Regions from separate parts of the Streptomyces sp. NPDC048337 genome, predicted to be linked through region 3. Evidence: riboswitches for the same ligand, from Rfam matches in the RefSeq annotation. Region 3 holds a riboswitch; each other region holds the start of a gene.
The links. A riboswitch is a leader RNA that binds a small molecule or an ion and turns the genes downstream of it on or off. The one in region 3 is predicted to bind cobalamin.
Positions count from the first base shown of each region.

Region 1: linked by a shared signal. The riboswitch ahead of ACGFYU_RS24455 (energy-coupling factor ABC transporter permease) and the one ahead of ACGFYU_RS25870 (ribonucleoside-diphosphate reductase subunit alpha) in region 3 are both predicted to bind cobalamin.
Region 2: linked by a shared signal. The riboswitch ahead of metE (5-methyltetrahydropteroyltriglutamate--homocysteine S-methyltransferase) and the one ahead of ACGFYU_RS25870 (ribonucleoside-diphosphate reductase subunit alpha) in region 3 are both predicted to bind cobalamin.

Region 1 is NZ_JBICYR010000016.1:87,594-92,363, reverse strand. It holds gene ACGFYU_RS24475 (PadR family transcriptional regulator) at 1-445, opposite strand, end outside; gene ACGFYU_RS24470 (ATP-binding cassette domain-containing protein) at 486-1,307, opposite strand; gene cbiQ (cobalt ECF transporter T component CbiQ) at 1,304-2,053, opposite strand; gene ACGFYU_RS24460 (energy-coupling factor ABC transporter substrate-binding protein) at 2,056-2,394, opposite strand; gene ACGFYU_RS24455 (energy-coupling factor ABC transporter permease) at 2,391-3,071, opposite strand; cobalamin riboswitch at 3,101-3,324, opposite strand; gene ACGFYU_RS24450 (flavodoxin family protein) at 3,389-4,102, shown strand; gene ACGFYU_RS24445 (hypothetical protein) at 4,099-4,623, opposite strand.
Region 2 is NZ_JBICYR010000005.1:165,289-170,058, reverse strand. It holds partial or broken gene metE (5-methyltetrahydropteroyltriglutamate--homocysteine S-methyltransferase) at 39-2,355, opposite strand; cobalamin riboswitch at 2,547-2,701, opposite strand; partial or broken gene ACGFYU_RS10850 (3-hydroxybutyryl-CoA dehydrogenase) at 2,783-3,648, opposite strand; gene aceB (malate synthase A) at 3,645-4,770, opposite strand, start outside.
Region 3 is NZ_JBICYR010000018.1:3,781-8,550, reverse strand. It holds gene ACGFYU_RS25870 (ribonucleoside-diphosphate reductase subunit alpha) at 1-1,979, opposite strand, end outside; cobalamin riboswitch at 2,120-2,251, opposite strand; gene ACGFYU_RS25865 (GNAT family N-acetyltransferase) at 2,296-2,796, opposite strand; gene ACGFYU_RS25860 (Uma2 family endonuclease) at 2,875-3,459, shown strand; gene ACGFYU_RS25855 (CstA-like transporter-associated (seleno)protein) at 3,514-3,708, opposite strand; gene ACGFYU_RS25850 (carbon starvation CstA family protein) at 3,708-4,770, opposite strand, start outside.

The sequences.
Region 1 (4,770 bases), on a different contig from region 3:
GCAGCCGGTCCTCGACGGCGTCGCGCTCCGCCGGGAAGTCCTTCTCCTCGATGGCCTCGTACTGCGCCAACTGCCGCTGGTGCAGCTCCAGGTGGCGCCGCAGCTCGGGGCCGAGCCCCTGCGGCCCCACGACGCCGGCCGCCCGGATGCGCAGCAGCAGCGGGTCGCGCATCGGCTTGGGGTCCTGGCTCTCGCCGACCCACCGGGCGAGCTCCGCGCCGCCGGCGGGCAGGACCTCGTACTCCTTCTTCTGCCCGCGCACGGGCACCTCGCTGGGCAGCGCCCGGATCAGCCCGGACTCCTCCAGCCGTCCCAGCTCGCGGTAGATCTGCTGGTGCGTCGCGGACCAGAAGTATCCGATCGACTTGTCGAACCGCCGGGTCAGCTCCAGCCCGGACGAGGGCTTCTCGAGCAGGGCGGTGAGGATGGCGTGGGGCAGCGACATGCCGCCATCCTAGGTTTGTCCGGCCCCGCGGACGGGACGGTCAGCGCCACGTGGACAGGGATTCCGGGAGGCGGGGGCCGGGGGCGTCGGCGGCGAGGAAGCCGTGGGTACGGAGGAAGGCCGTCACCGCCGGGGACCAGGCCTGGCGGAGGCCCGCCTCGGCCAGGAGGGCCGGGTCCGAGAGGAGGACCTCGGCCGGGCCCGTGCGGATCCCGCCCGGGGTGAGGACCGCCGCGTCGTCGGCCCAGCGGACCGCCAGCTCCACGTCGTGGGTGGCCATGACCACCGTGGTGCCCGCCGAACGCAGGCCCGAGAGGGCGTCCAGCAGCCGCTCCTGCCCGTCCGGATCCAGCCCCGCCGTCGGCTCGTCCAGGATCAGCACCCGCGGAGCCATCGCCACCGCCCCCGCGATCGCCGCCCGCTTGCGCTGCCCGTAGGAGAGCAGGTGCGTCGGCCGGTCCCGCAGCGCCGTGATGTCCAGCGCGGCCAGGGCCGACTCGACGCGCTCGTGGACCTCCGGCAACGGCAGGCCCAGGTTCATCGGCCCGAAGGACACGTCCTGCTCCACCGAGGCCGCGAACAGCTGGTCGTCCGGGTCCTGGACCACCAGCTGGACCGCGGTCCGCAGCCGGGTCAGGCCGGCCCGGTCGTGGGCCACCGCCGCGCCGTCGAGGTGCAGCGCGCCCGAGCCCGGCCGCAGGCCCCCGCTCAGCAGCCGCATCAGGGTGGTCTTGCCGCTGCCGTTGCGGCCCAGCAGCACCAGCGCGCGGCCCTCGGCGATCCCGAAGTCCACCCCGGACAGCACGGCGGGCCCGTCCTCGTACGCGTAGCCCGCGCCCACCAGTTCCACCAACGGCCTCACAGGTACAGCTCCTTCAGTACGAGGGTCACGGCCACCAGGGCCGCCAGAAGCGCCGCCGACGCGGCCAGGAACCGCCAGGACAGCGCGGACTCCGGTACGAGCACCCGCAGCGCGCCGTCGTAGCCGCGCCCGGCCAGGCCCGACTGGAGCCGAGCCGCGCGGTCGAAGGCCCGTACGAAAGAGGTCGCCGCGAGCCCGGCCAGCGAACGCCACGCCGCCGCCCGGCCGGTGGTGCCCAGCCGGGCCGCCTGCGCCTGGCGGACGCGGGCGAGGGAGTCCAGCAGCAGGAACCCGATGCGGTACATGACCAGGGCCACGTCGACCACCGGGGCCGGCACCCCCGCCCGGACCAGCCGCGGCAGCACGTCGGAGACCGGGGTGGTGAAAGCGAACAGCAGCACGCCGAGCGAGGCCGCGGAGGTGCGCAGCAGCAGCTCCACCGCCTGCCGGGGGCCGTCGGGGGCCAGTGCGACGAGCCCGTCGGGCCCGCCCACGGCGAACAGCAGCGGCAGCGCCCCCGTGAAGCAGAAGCCGAGCGGGATCCGGAAGGCCCGCCACAGCTGCCGCCCCGTGACCCCGGCGGGGCCGAGCAGCACGGCGAGCGTGGCGGCGGCGACCACCGGCCCGCCGGGCCACGGCGGCAGGCACACCGCCGTGACCGTCAGCCCGATCCCCAGCAGGGCCTTCTCCAGCGGGTGCCGGTGCCGCCAGCGGCTGCCGTGCGCGGCCGCGTCGATCGGCAGCACCCCTACGCCTCCGGGGCGGGCGCGGACGAGGCGGCCTCCGCTGCCGCCGCCCCCTGGCGGCGGCCCTTGCGGACGCCGAAGTAGTACGCGAGCACGCCCGCGCCCAGGGCCGCCTGGAGGGCGAACAGCGCCGACTCGATCTCCCCGGACGGGGGTTCGTACAGCGGCGAGAACCACGGCTCGTAGTCCGGCTTCAGCTCGGTGATGGCCGCCTCCGCCTGCGCGTCGGCGCCCGCGAACGGCTCCTCCTTGTCGTCGCCGAGCCCCAGCGCGAGCGGGAGTACGGCCAGCGCCGCCACCAGGAACAGCAGCAGGGTGTTGATCTTCGCGTTCCGGCTCATCGGGCCGTCGCCTCCTTCAGCTTCGCGACGCCGAGGCGGACCAGGTCCGACCGGCTGGACCGCATCAGCAGCCGCATCACGAGCACGGTCAGCAGGCCCTCGCTCACCGCGAGCGGGAGCTGGGTGACCGCGAAGATCCCGCCGAACTTCCCGAGCGCGCCGAGGAAGCCCGTCACCGGGTCCGGGAAGGCGAGCGCCAGCTGCACCGAGGTCACGCAGTAGGTGACCAGGTCGGCGAAGAAGGCGCCGAAGAACACGGTCACCATCAGCGGCACGTCGAGGCCGCGCAGCAGCCGGTAGACGCCGTACCCCGCCCACGGCCCGGCGATCGCCATGGAGAAGACGTTGGCGCCGAGGGTGGTCAGCCCGCCGTGCGCCAGCAGCAGCGCCTGGAAGAGCAGGGTGATCGTGCCGAGCACGGCCATGATCGGTGGCCGGAAGAGGATGGCCCCGAGCCCGGTGCCGGTCGGGTGCGAGCAACTGCCCGTCACGGAGGGGATCTTCAGCGCGGACAGGACGAAGGTGAACGCTCCGGACGCCCCGAGCAGCAGGGTGCTCTCCGGATTGGCCTTCACCTCGCGGCTCAGGGCGCGGACACCGTGTACGACGAAGGGGGCGGACGCGGCGCCCCAGGCGACCGCGTGCAAGGGGGGCAGGAAGCCCTCGGCTATGTGCATGTGTGGGGAAGACCTCTCCAGCACCTCGTGGATGGACAGCGCGCCCCGGCCGGTCTCCTGGCTCACGGGTACTGATGCCCGGGCTCCGCCTTCCCGGGCCGTGCGGTCTCCCGCGCGGGCCCAGTGGCTTCCCGCTGGGGGCACCTCCCGGACGGAGTCTGGGGGAGAGTGGAGCCGGACTTCCCGATCACAGTGGCGAGGGCCGCACCGGTTTCCCACCGGTTTCCCGAACACCAAGGCCCACTGACCCTATCCCGGATGTCCCGGATGGGTGCGCTCCGGTGGCGGCGCCGGCCCGATCCGCCCAGTGTGAAGGGGTGGCAGCCGACTACTCGTACCCGGACCTGACCGCCGTCTACGTGAACTGCACGCTCAAGCGCTCGCCCGAGACCAGCAACACCGAGGGCCTGATCGACAAGAGCCGCGCCGTCATGGAGTCGGCCGGCGTCCGGACCTCGCTCATCCGGGCCGTCGACCACGACATCGCGACGGGCGTCTGGCCGGACATGACCGACCACGGCTGGGAGAGCGACCAGTGGCCGGTGCTCTACAGCCAGATCATGGACGCCGACATCCTCGTGCTGTGCGGCCCGATCTGGCTGGGCGACAACAGCTCGGTGATGAAGCAGGTCATCGAGCGGCTCTACGCCTGCTCCTCGCTCCTGAACGAGCAGGGCCAGTACGCCTATTACGGACGCGTCGGCGGTGCGCTGATCACCGGCAACGAGGACGGCGTCAAACACTGCGCCATGAACATCCTCTACAGCCTCCAGCACCTCGGCTACGCGATCCCGCCGCAGGCCGACGCGGGCTGGATCGGCGAGGCCGGACCCGGGCCCTCCTACCTCGACCCGGGCTCGGGCGGCCCCGAGAACGACTTCACCAACCGGAACACCACCTTCATGTCCTGGAACCTGATGCACCTGGCCGCCCTCCTCAAGCGGGCGGGCGGGATTCCGGCGCACGGCAACCAGCGCTCACTGTGGGACGCCGGCTGCCGTTTCGACTTCCCCAATCCCGAGCACCGCTAGCACCGGTTGGTGTGCGCGAAGTCCACGACGAACCGGTCGGGCGAGTGCAGCGTGAAGGTGCGGTAGTACGGATTCGTGGCGAAGGCGGCGCCGAAGGTGACGTACCCCTCGAAGTCGCCGGTCAGGGCGAGGCCCTTGAGCTGGGGGAGGAAGATCTTCTGGAGCTTGGGCCCCTTGTAGACGCTGTGCCCCGCGTCGTCGTGCGCGGCGGCGGGGTTCAGCCGGATCTGCAGGAAGAACTTCCCGGCCAGCGGGACGGGCTTGCCGGACCCGTCGTAGACCAGGTGGGAGACGGGAGTGACGGTGACCGAGGGGAGGCCCCCCTTGAGGTCGATGACGAGCCGGTCGTAGGTGGGGTGCCCGCCCCAGCGGGCATTGACGACGAGCGGCGTCTGGGTCTGGGCCGGTGCGCGACCGGCGGCGGCCGTCGTGGCCGAGGCCGGAGCTACGAGGGAGAGCCCGGCGGCGAGCAGCACCCCGGAGGTCACGGCGGTGAGCCGGTGCAGGCGCGGATGGATCATGACGTCCCCTCGATTCTGAAGAGGCGGGGACAAATGGGTCAATTATAGAGATATCGGGCACCCCTCGTCGGTTGCACCCCCCGGCCCCCGGTATCGCGGCGCCGCCGACCCGGGGCGAGTGCCGGGCAGGTGTGCGCAACCCCATGT
Region 2 (4,770 bases), on a different contig from region 3:
CGTACACCGAGGGCTCGGCCGCCTCCGCGGGGGCCGGTTCAGCCGGAGGTCAGCTCCGACCGGACCGTGTGGGCCGCGGCGACCAGGTGCTCCAGGGAGGCCCGGGTCTCGGGCCAGCCGCGGGTCTTCAGGCCGCAGTCGGGATTGACCCACAGCCGCTCGGCCGGGATCGCCTCAAGCCCCTTGCGCAGCAGGGCCGCCGCCTCGTCGGCCGAGGGGACGCGCGGCGAGTGGATGTCCCATACGCCGGGGCCGACCTCGCGCGGGTAGCCCGCGCCCGCGAGTTCGTCCGCCACCTGCATGTGGGAGCGGGCGGCCTCCAGGCTGATGACGTCGGCGTCGAGGTCGTCGATGGCCCGCAGGATGTCGCCGAACTCGGCGTAGCACATGTGGGTGTGGATCTGGGTCTCCGGCCGGACCCCGCTCGTGGTGAGCCGGAACGACTCGGTGGCCCAGGCCAGGTACTCCGTGTGCCCGTCGGCCCGCAGCGGCAGCGTCTCGCGCAGGGCGGGCTCGTCCACCTGGATCACCGAAGTCCCCGCCGCTTCCAGGTCGTTCACCTCGTCCCGCAGGGCCAGCGCGATCTGGCGCGCGGTGTCGCCGAGCGGCTGGTCGTCGCGTACGAAGGACCAGGCGAGCATGGTGACCGGGCCGGTCAGCATCCCCTTGACGGGACGGCCCGTCTGCGCCTGGGCGTACGAGGTCCAGCGGACGGTCATCGGGTCGGGCCGGGAGATGTCGCCGGCGAGGACCGGCGGGCGGACGTAGCGCGTCCCGTACGACTGGACCCAGCCGTGCTGGGTCGCCAGGTAGCCGGTGAGCTGCTCGGCGAAGTACTGGACCATGTCGTTGCGTTCGGGCTCCCCGTGCACGAGGACGTCGATGCCGGCCTTCTCCTGGAAGGCGAGGACCTCGCGGATCTCAGCCTTGATGCGCTCCTCGTAGCCGTCCCTGTCGATGCGGCCGGCGCGCAGGTCGGCGCGGGCGGTGCGCAGGTCCGGGGTCTGCGGGAAGGAGCCGATCGTGGTGGTGGGCAGCGGAGGCAGGCGCAGATGGGCCCGCTGGGCGGTGGCCCGGTCGGCGTAGGGCTGCGGACGGCGGGCATCGGCCGCGGTGGTCGCGTCGGCGCGGGCCCGTACGGCGGGATCGCGGGTGATCGCCGAGCTGGCGCGGGAGGCCAGGTCGGCCCGGTTGGCGGCGAGTTCGGCCGCGATGGCGTCGGTGCCCTGGGCCAGGCCGCGGGCCAGCGTGGTGATCTCGGCGGTCTTCTGCCGGGCGAAGGCCAGCCAGCGGCGGACCTGCGGGTCGATGTCGCGTTCGGCGGCGGCGTCCAGTGGGACGTGCAGCAGGGAGCAGGACGCGGCCACGTCGACCCGGTCGGCGAGGCCCAGCAGCGTGCCCAGCGTGGCGAGGGACTTCGCGTAATCGTTGATCCAGATGTTGCGGCCGTTGACCACGCCCGCGACCAGGCGCTTGCCGGGCAGGCCGCCCGCGGCTGCGAGATCGGCGAGGTTGCCGGCGGCCCGCTCGGTGAAGTCCAGGGCCAGGCCCTCGACGGGCGCCTTGGCGAGCACCGGCAGGGCCTCGCCCAGCCGGTCGAAGTAGGAGGCGACCAGCAGCTTGGGCCGGTCGGTGAGCGCGCCGAGCTCGCGGTAGGCGCGGGCCGCGGCGCCCAGGTCGGCCGGGGTCCGGTCCTGGACGAGGGCGGGCTCGTCCAGTTGCACCCACTCGGCGCCGGCGGCCCGCAGGTCGGAGAGGACCCGCGCGTAGACGGGCAGCAGCCGGTCGAGCAGGGTCAGCGGCTGGAAGCCGGGGGCGACGCCCGGGGCCGGCTTGGCCAGCAGCAGGTAGGTGATCGGGCCGACGAGCACGGGCCGGGCGGTCAGCCCGAGGGCCAGGGCCTCGCGCAGCTCCGCGACCTGCTTGGCGGAGTCGGCGGTGAAGGCGGTGTCGGGGCCGAGTTCGGGGACCAGATAGTGGTAGTTGGTGTCGAACCACTTGGTCATCTCCAGCGGAGCCACGTCCTGGGTGCCGCGGGCCATCGCGAAGTAGCCGTCGAGGGCGTCGGAGGCGAGCGCCGCCCGGTGTCGGGCGGGGACGGCGCCGACCATCACGCTGGTGTCCAGTACGTGGTCGTAGTACGAGAAGTCGCCGGTCGGCACCTCCGTGATGCCGGCCTCGGCGAGCTGGCGCCAGTTCGAGCGGCGCAGGTCCGGCGGTGCGGTGGAGGGCCTCGGCGGTGACGCGGCCCTTCCAGTAGCCCTCGACGGCCTTCTTCAGTTCGCGGTTCTGCCCCTGCCGCGGGTAGCCGTACACGGTGGGCTGTACTGCCGCGGCTGCGGACTTGTCTGTCACGGAACTCTCCTTCGCGAGCGTGTCTCCATGGACCCGGTGAGGGCCGAGGGCGCGAAGGGGTGCCGGAACGGGCGGACCGCCGGATCGCGTACGCCTGGGTACGCGACGGGAGATCCGCCCGATGTGCACGCCGACCCGCCCACGAGGTCACCGGGAAACCGTGCGCGGTCGTTCGCGCACGGGCAACGGGCAGGTCTTCGGACTCGCGGGCACACCGACCTCTTCACGAGGCGGCACCTACTGGCCGTCGCTTCCCAGGACCGGTTCCGGTCCCAGTGCGTATGACGGCGGTCGTTCCCACTCACCGCTGCGGGGCAGTCCCGGATTCCCACCGGGTTCCCTCTTACGACGCGTCCCGCCATGGGGGTCCCCCCAAGCCGTTCAGGCCATGGGGGAGGACGGGGGCGAACCAGCTGCGTTCGCAAGCCTACCCGGTGTAGGTGTGGAATCCACGACCCGATTTCCGGCCCAACAATCCCGCCTGCACCATCCGTTGGAGCAGCGGCGGCGGGGCGTACAGCGGCTCCTTGAACTCCTCGTACATCGAGTCGGCGATGGCGGCGACGGTGTCCAGACCGATCAGGTCGGCGAGTTTGAGCGGGCCCATGGGGTGGGCGCAGCCCAGTTCCATGCCCGCGTCGATGTCGGCGGGCGTGGCGTATCCGGATTCGGCCATGCGCACGGCCGAGAGCAGATAGGGGACGAGGAGGCTGTTTACGACGAAGCCGGCCCGGTCCGTGGAGTGGATGGCGTTCTTGCCCAGAGTGTCGCGGGCGAAGGACTCCACCGTGCGCACGGTCTCCGTGGAGGTGTGCAGGGAGGAGACGATCTCCACCAGGGGCAGGACGGGAACGGGGTTGAAGAAGTGCAGGCCCACGACCCGGTCGGCGCGCCCCGTGGCCATGCCCAGGCGCATGATCGGGATGGCGGAGGTGTTGGACGCGAGGACGGCCTCCGGGTCTTCGACGATCTTGTCGAGCGCGGTGAACAGCTCCGTCTTGACCTCGGCGCCCTCGGTGACGGCCTCGATGACGAGACGGCGGTCCGCGAGCTCGTCGAGGTCGGCCGTGAAGACGAGGCGGGCGAGGGCGTGCTCGGCGGAGAGACGGTCGAGTTTCCCGCGCTGGACAGCCCGTTCCAGGGAGACCGCGACGCGTTCGCGGCCGCCCGGGCGGCGGTGGCGTCGGCCTCGCAGACGAGGGTGTCGAGCCCGGCGAGGGCGCACACCTCGGCGATGCCGGCGCCCATCAGGCCGCCACCGACGACTCCGACCCGGCTGAGGGGGCTGGTCATGAGCGTGCCTCCGTACGGCGGACGAGGTGGCGGGCGTAGGCCCCGGGGGTGAAGAAGGGCGGCAGGGTGGGACCGAGGGCGGTCTCCTCCAGGATCCGGCGGGCCGCGGCCACCTCGGCGCCGGGCTGTTCCGCGGCGAGCGCCGCGCACTCGGAGTCGAGCAGGCCGAGGACCTCCTCGCGGGTGACGGCGCGATGGCGCAGCCACTGCCAGAGCTGCACCCGGGCGATCTCGGCGGTGGCCGCGTCCTCCATCAGCCCGTACAGGGCGACCGCTCCGCGCCCGCGCAGCCAGGCGTCGAAGTACCGCAGCGCGACGGCGACGTTGGCGCGCACGCCGTCCGGGGTCGGCGAGCCGCCGACCCGGCGCACCGAGAGCAGGTCGCAGGCCCGGACGGCGACGTCGCCGCGGGTGCGGTCCAGCTGGTGCGGCCGGTCGCCGAGGACCGCGTCGAAGGCGTCCCGGCAGACCGGGACCAGGCCCGGGTGGGCCACCCAGGAGCCGTCGAAGCCGTCCTCGGCCTCCCGCTCCTTGTCCAGCCGGACCCTGGCCAGCGCGGCCTCGTGGGCGGCCGGGTCCTTGCCGGGGACGTGGGCGGCCATGCCGCCGATGGCGTGGGCGCCGCGCTTGTGGCAGGTGCGGACGAGGAGTTCGGTGTACGCCCGCATGAACGGGGCGGTCATGGTGACCCGGTCCCGGTCGGGGAGGAGGAAGTCGGTGCGGTGCGCGAAGGTCTTGATCAGGCTGAAGAGGTAGTCCCAGCGGCCCGCGTTCAGACCCGAACTGTGCTCGCGCAGCTCGTAGAGGATCTCCTCCATCTCGAAGGCGGCGGTGATCGTCTCGATGAGGACGGTGGCGCGGATCGTGCCGCGGGGGATGCCGAGGAGGTCCTGGGCGAGAACGAAGACGTCGTTCCAGAGCCGCGCCTCGTAACGGTTCTCCAGCTTGGGGAGGTAGAAGTACGGGCCGGGGCCGGCGTCGATCTGCCGCTGGGCGCAGTGGAAGAAGTACAGGCCGAAGTCCACCAGCGAAGCCGGTACGGGGCGGCCGTCGATCTCCAGGTGCTCTTCGAGGAGGTGCCAGCCGCGGGGCCGGACCACGATCGTGGCGAGGTCCTGCCCG
Region 3 (4,770 bases):
ACGCCGAGCTGCTTCAGCTCCTCCACCAGGTAGCCGTTGACCTGGAGGAACTCACCGCTCAGCGTCTCGCGCTTGAAGAGGTTGGAGACCTGCGGCTCGATGCACTCGTACACGCCCGCGATCGAGGCGATCGTCGCGGTCGGGGCGATGGCGAGGAGCAGGGAGTTGCGCATGCCGGTCTCGGCGATGCGGGCGCGCAGGGCGTCCCAACGCTCGGGCCAGTGCAGGGTCACGTCGTAGTGGTCGGGGTGCAGTACGCCCTGGGCGGTGCGGGTCTCGGCCCAGGCCGGGAGCGGGCCGCCGCGCTCGGCGAGGTCGCAGGAGGCCTCGTACGCGGCCAGCATGATCCGCTCGGAGATCTTCGTCGACAGGGCCTTCGCCTCGGGGGAGTCGAAGGGGAGCCGCAGCTTGAAGAAGACGTCCTGGAGGCCCATCGCGCCCAGGCCCACCGGACGCCACTTGGCGTTGGAGCGGCCGGCCTGCTCGGTCGGGTAGAAGTTGATGTCCACGACGCGGTCGAGGAAGGTGACCGCCGTGCGGACGGTCTCGTCCAGGCGCTCCCAGTCCAGCTCCCCGTCGGCCACGAAGGCGCCCAGGTTGACCGAGCCGAGGTTGCAGACGGCGGTCTCGCCGTCGTTGGTGACCTCGATGATCTCGGTGCAGAGGTTGGAGGAGTGGACCACCGTGCCGGGCAGCGCGGTCTGGTTCGCGGTCCGGTTGGAGGCGTCCTTGAAGGTCATCCAGCCCTGGCCGGTCTGCGCGAGGGTGCGCATCATGCGGCCGTACAGGTCGCGGGCCGGCATGGTCTTCTTCGCGAGCCCGGCCGCCTCGGCCTTGACGTAGGCGGCGTCGAAGTCCGCGCCGTACAGGTCGACCAGCTCGGGGACGTCGGCCGGGGAGAACAGCGACCAGTCGGCGTCGGCGTTCACGCGGCGCATGAACTCGTCCGGGATCCAGTGGGCGAGGTTCAGGTTGTGCGTGCGGCGCTGGTCCTCGCCGGTGTTGTCGCGGAGCTCCAGGAACTCCTCGATGTCCGCGTGCCAGGTCTCCAGGTAGACGGCGGCGGCGCCCTTGCGGCGGCCGCCCTGGTTCACGGCGGCGACGGAGGCGTCGAGGGTCTTCAGGAACGGCACGATGCCGTTGGAGTGGCCGTTCGTACCGCGGATCAGCGAACCGCGGGCGCGGATGCGGGAGTACGAGAGGCCGATGCCGCCGGCGTGCTTGGAGAGGCGGGCGACCTGGTGGTAGCGGTCGTAGATCGAGTCGAGCTCGTCCAGCGGGGAGTCCAGCAGGTAGCAGGAGGACATCTGCGGGTGCCGGGTGCCGGAGTTGAAGAGCGTGGGGGAGGACGGCAGGTAGTCGAGGCGGCTCATCAGCCGGTAGAGGGAGGCGACTTCCTCGACGGCGCGCACGCTCTCGTCCTCCGCGAGGCCGCAGGCCACGCGCAGCATGAAGTACTGCGGGGTCTCGATGACCTGGCGGGTGATCGGGTGGCGCAGCAGGTAGCGGCTGTGCAGGGTGCGCAGGCCGAAGAAGCCGAAGCGGTCGTCGGCGCCCTCGGCGAGGGTGTGCTCCACCAGCGCGTCGAGGCGGCTCGCGTGGATCCGTACGAACTCGGCCGTGCGGTCGGCGATGAGGCCCTCGCGGTGGCCGACCTCGACGGAGGTGGAGAAGGAGGTGGCACCCTGGCCCGCGGCCTCGTCGGCCACGGCCAGCGTCAGCAGCCGGGCGGCGAGCTTGGAGTACGCCGGGTCCTCGGAGATCAGGCCGGCGGCGGACTCGGTGGCCAGCCCGCGCAGTTCGGCCTCGTCGGCGGCGGAGCTGCGGCCGCGCAGCGCGGCGGCGGCCACCCGGCCGGGGTCGGTGTCGGGGAGGTCGGCCGTCAGCTCGGTGAGGGTACGCAGCAGCGTGGCCCCCGGGCCCTCGGTGTTGTCGCCAGAAGTGGACTCGGCGCGCGGTGCGGAAGGCGCGATGGTCACGGCGGGAGCTCTCCCTCGCTCGGCCCGGCGTCGGTGGGCAGGGCACGGGGAGGCGCATGCGGGCGTGGCAGGTACGCGTACACCGCATGGCGTCCACCGGCCCAACCGCGAGGCCCGGACGTATCGGCACCCGGTTCGGTCGAGCCGGGCGCACCGTCGGCAGGTCTTCGGACTTGCGAGTACACCGATGGGTGTACTTCATACCGTTGCGGGACAGTTCCGGATTCACACCGGATTCCCCTGCGGCGACAGCGAGCATGAGCATACATGTGGGGGCCGCCTCGTGTGTGACCCCCTAGATGTTGTGTCGCCGCGGCTACAGTTCGAGACCGTACGTAAGCAGAGTGAGGCCGGGGAAGGGCTCCCAGTCCCGCGCGGGGGTCCGTACGAAGCCGAGGCGTTCGTAGATCCGGTGGGCGGCCGGCATGTCGTCCGACGTGGACAGCACGAGGTGCCGTACGCCGTCGAGGGCCCGGGCGCGGTCGATGCAGGCCCGCACGAGCGCCTCGCCGGCCCCCTGCCCGCGGCCCTCCCGGGCGACGGCCAGCATCCGGAACTCCGCCTCTCCCTCCCCGGCGATGTCGCAGTACGCGCTGCCTGGCGGGGCGAAGGCCACACCGCCGAGCAGCCGGCCGTCGCTGCGCGCGGCGACGAGTATCTCGCTGTGGGCGGCCCGCCCGGCCACGTCCCGCAGCCGGGCGAGGTACGGGTCCTCCTCGCCGTAGGTGAGCAGCCCGTCCCCGAGGTAGGCCCGCGCGGTGATCTCCCCGAGCTCCTCGTATTCCTCCGGCAGCGCTTCCCTGATCACGATGTCCATGCGGTCGAGTGTGCCGGACGCCTGTCGGTGCCCGGCGCTATCGTCGGAGACAGCACCGTCGAGGAAGGCGAGCGAGGCATGAGCGTCATGACCGAACGTCCCCACCTGTCGACCGAGTCCTTCGAGCACCTGGCCCGCATAGCCGCCCGCGAGGAAGAGGGGCTGCGACTGGAATTCATCGGTGGGGTGCTGAGGAGCAAGGCCATGCCAGACGGGGACCACGGGCGGATCATCGTGTGGCTGTCCCGGATCTGTATGCAGCACCACCCGGACTTCTGGCTGCACCAAGGGCAGGGGATCAAGGCGGAACAGTACCGGGAGGGCCGCGCGATTCCGGACGGGGTTCTGGCGCACGAGGACGCGTTCGTCGGGCAGGGTGACTGGGCGGAACCGGGCCCGATCCTGATGGCCGTCGAGGTGACCTCGTGGGACTCCGACACCGAGCAGCGTGACCGGGTCGAGAAGCCGCGCGCTTATGCGGAGACCGGCATCCCCGTCTACCTGCTCATCGACCGGCTCAAGTGCCAGGTGCTCGTCCACAGCGACCCGGACGGCGGCCGCTACGAGACCGTGCGCACCGTTCCCTTCGGCAGGGAGGTCAAGCTTCCCGACCCCGTCGGCATCACCCTCCAGACCGAGCGCCTCAAGGACTGGGTGCGCTGACCCCGCACGCGCCGAAGGGCCCCGCCGGGGAACGGCGGGGCCCTTCGTACGTGTTCAGCAGCAGCGGAAGCCCTCGCGGGGGTCCGCCTCGCGCGAGTCCGTGCGGGCCCGTTCGAAGGCGCGCCGGGTCAGGACCTCGGCGGCCGGGTCGTGGGAGCGGGCGTGGGCGACGTAGCGGTCGTACGCCGCCTCGCCCGAGAACTCCCGTACGTAGTACCGGGCCCGCGCCAGCGCGCTGCGCACGCTCATCAGGCCACCGGCTCCTTCGGGCGCCCGCCGCCCGAGTCGAGGCCCGCCGTGGCGAGCTCCGCCCGCTCCTCGGCGGTCGGGATCAGCCCGGCCGGGGCGATGATCTTCGACTCGGTCCACGGGACCTCGGAGAGCTTCACGGACTCGGGGCTGCTGATGGCCTTGAAGCAGGTCCGGGCCGCGTCCGCCAGCACGATGATGATCAGGAGCGCGAACAGCGCGGACAGCGCGCCGTCCACCGTGGCGTTGGTGACCACGGTGTGCATGTCGTCCATGTTCTTCGCGGGCGGCAGCACCTTCCCCGCGTCGATCCCGCTCTGGTACTTGTCGCGCTGGGCGAAGAAGCCGACCTTCACGTCCTCCGAGAAGATCTTCTGGTAGCTCGCGGTGAGCGTGACGGCCACGTCCCACGCCAGCGGAACGCCCGTCACCCAGGCCCACTTCAGCCGGCCGGACTTGACCAGCAGCGTGGTGCAGACGGCCAGGGCCACGGCCGCGAGCAGCTGGTTCGCGATGCCGAACAGCGGGAAGAGCTGGTTGATGCCGCCCAGCGGGTCCTTGATGCCGACCCACAGGAAGTAGCCCCAGCCGCCGACGACGATGGCGCTCGCCAGCCAGACGCCCGGCTTCCAGCTGACGTTCTTGAAGGACTTGTGCACGTTGCCGAGGGTGTCCTGGAGCATGAACCGCCCGACGCGGGTGCCCGCGTCGACCGTCGTCAGGATGAACAGCGCCTCGAACATGATGGCGAAGTGGTACCAGAAGGCCTTCATGCCGGCGCCGCCGATGACGGCCGAGAAGATCTCCGACATTCCGAGTGCGAAGGTCGGCGCGCCGCCCGTACGGGACAGCAGGCTGGCCTCCTCGACGTCCTTGGCGGCCTGCGCGAGGGCGTCCGGGGTGATGGCGAAGCCGAAGTTGGTCACCGCCGCGGAAGCCGTCTCGACCGTGGTGCCGATGACCCCGCCGGGGGAGTTCACGGCGAAGAAGAGCCCGGGCTCGATGATGGTGGCCGCGATCATCGCCATGATGGCGACGAAGGACTCGGTGAGCATGGCGCCG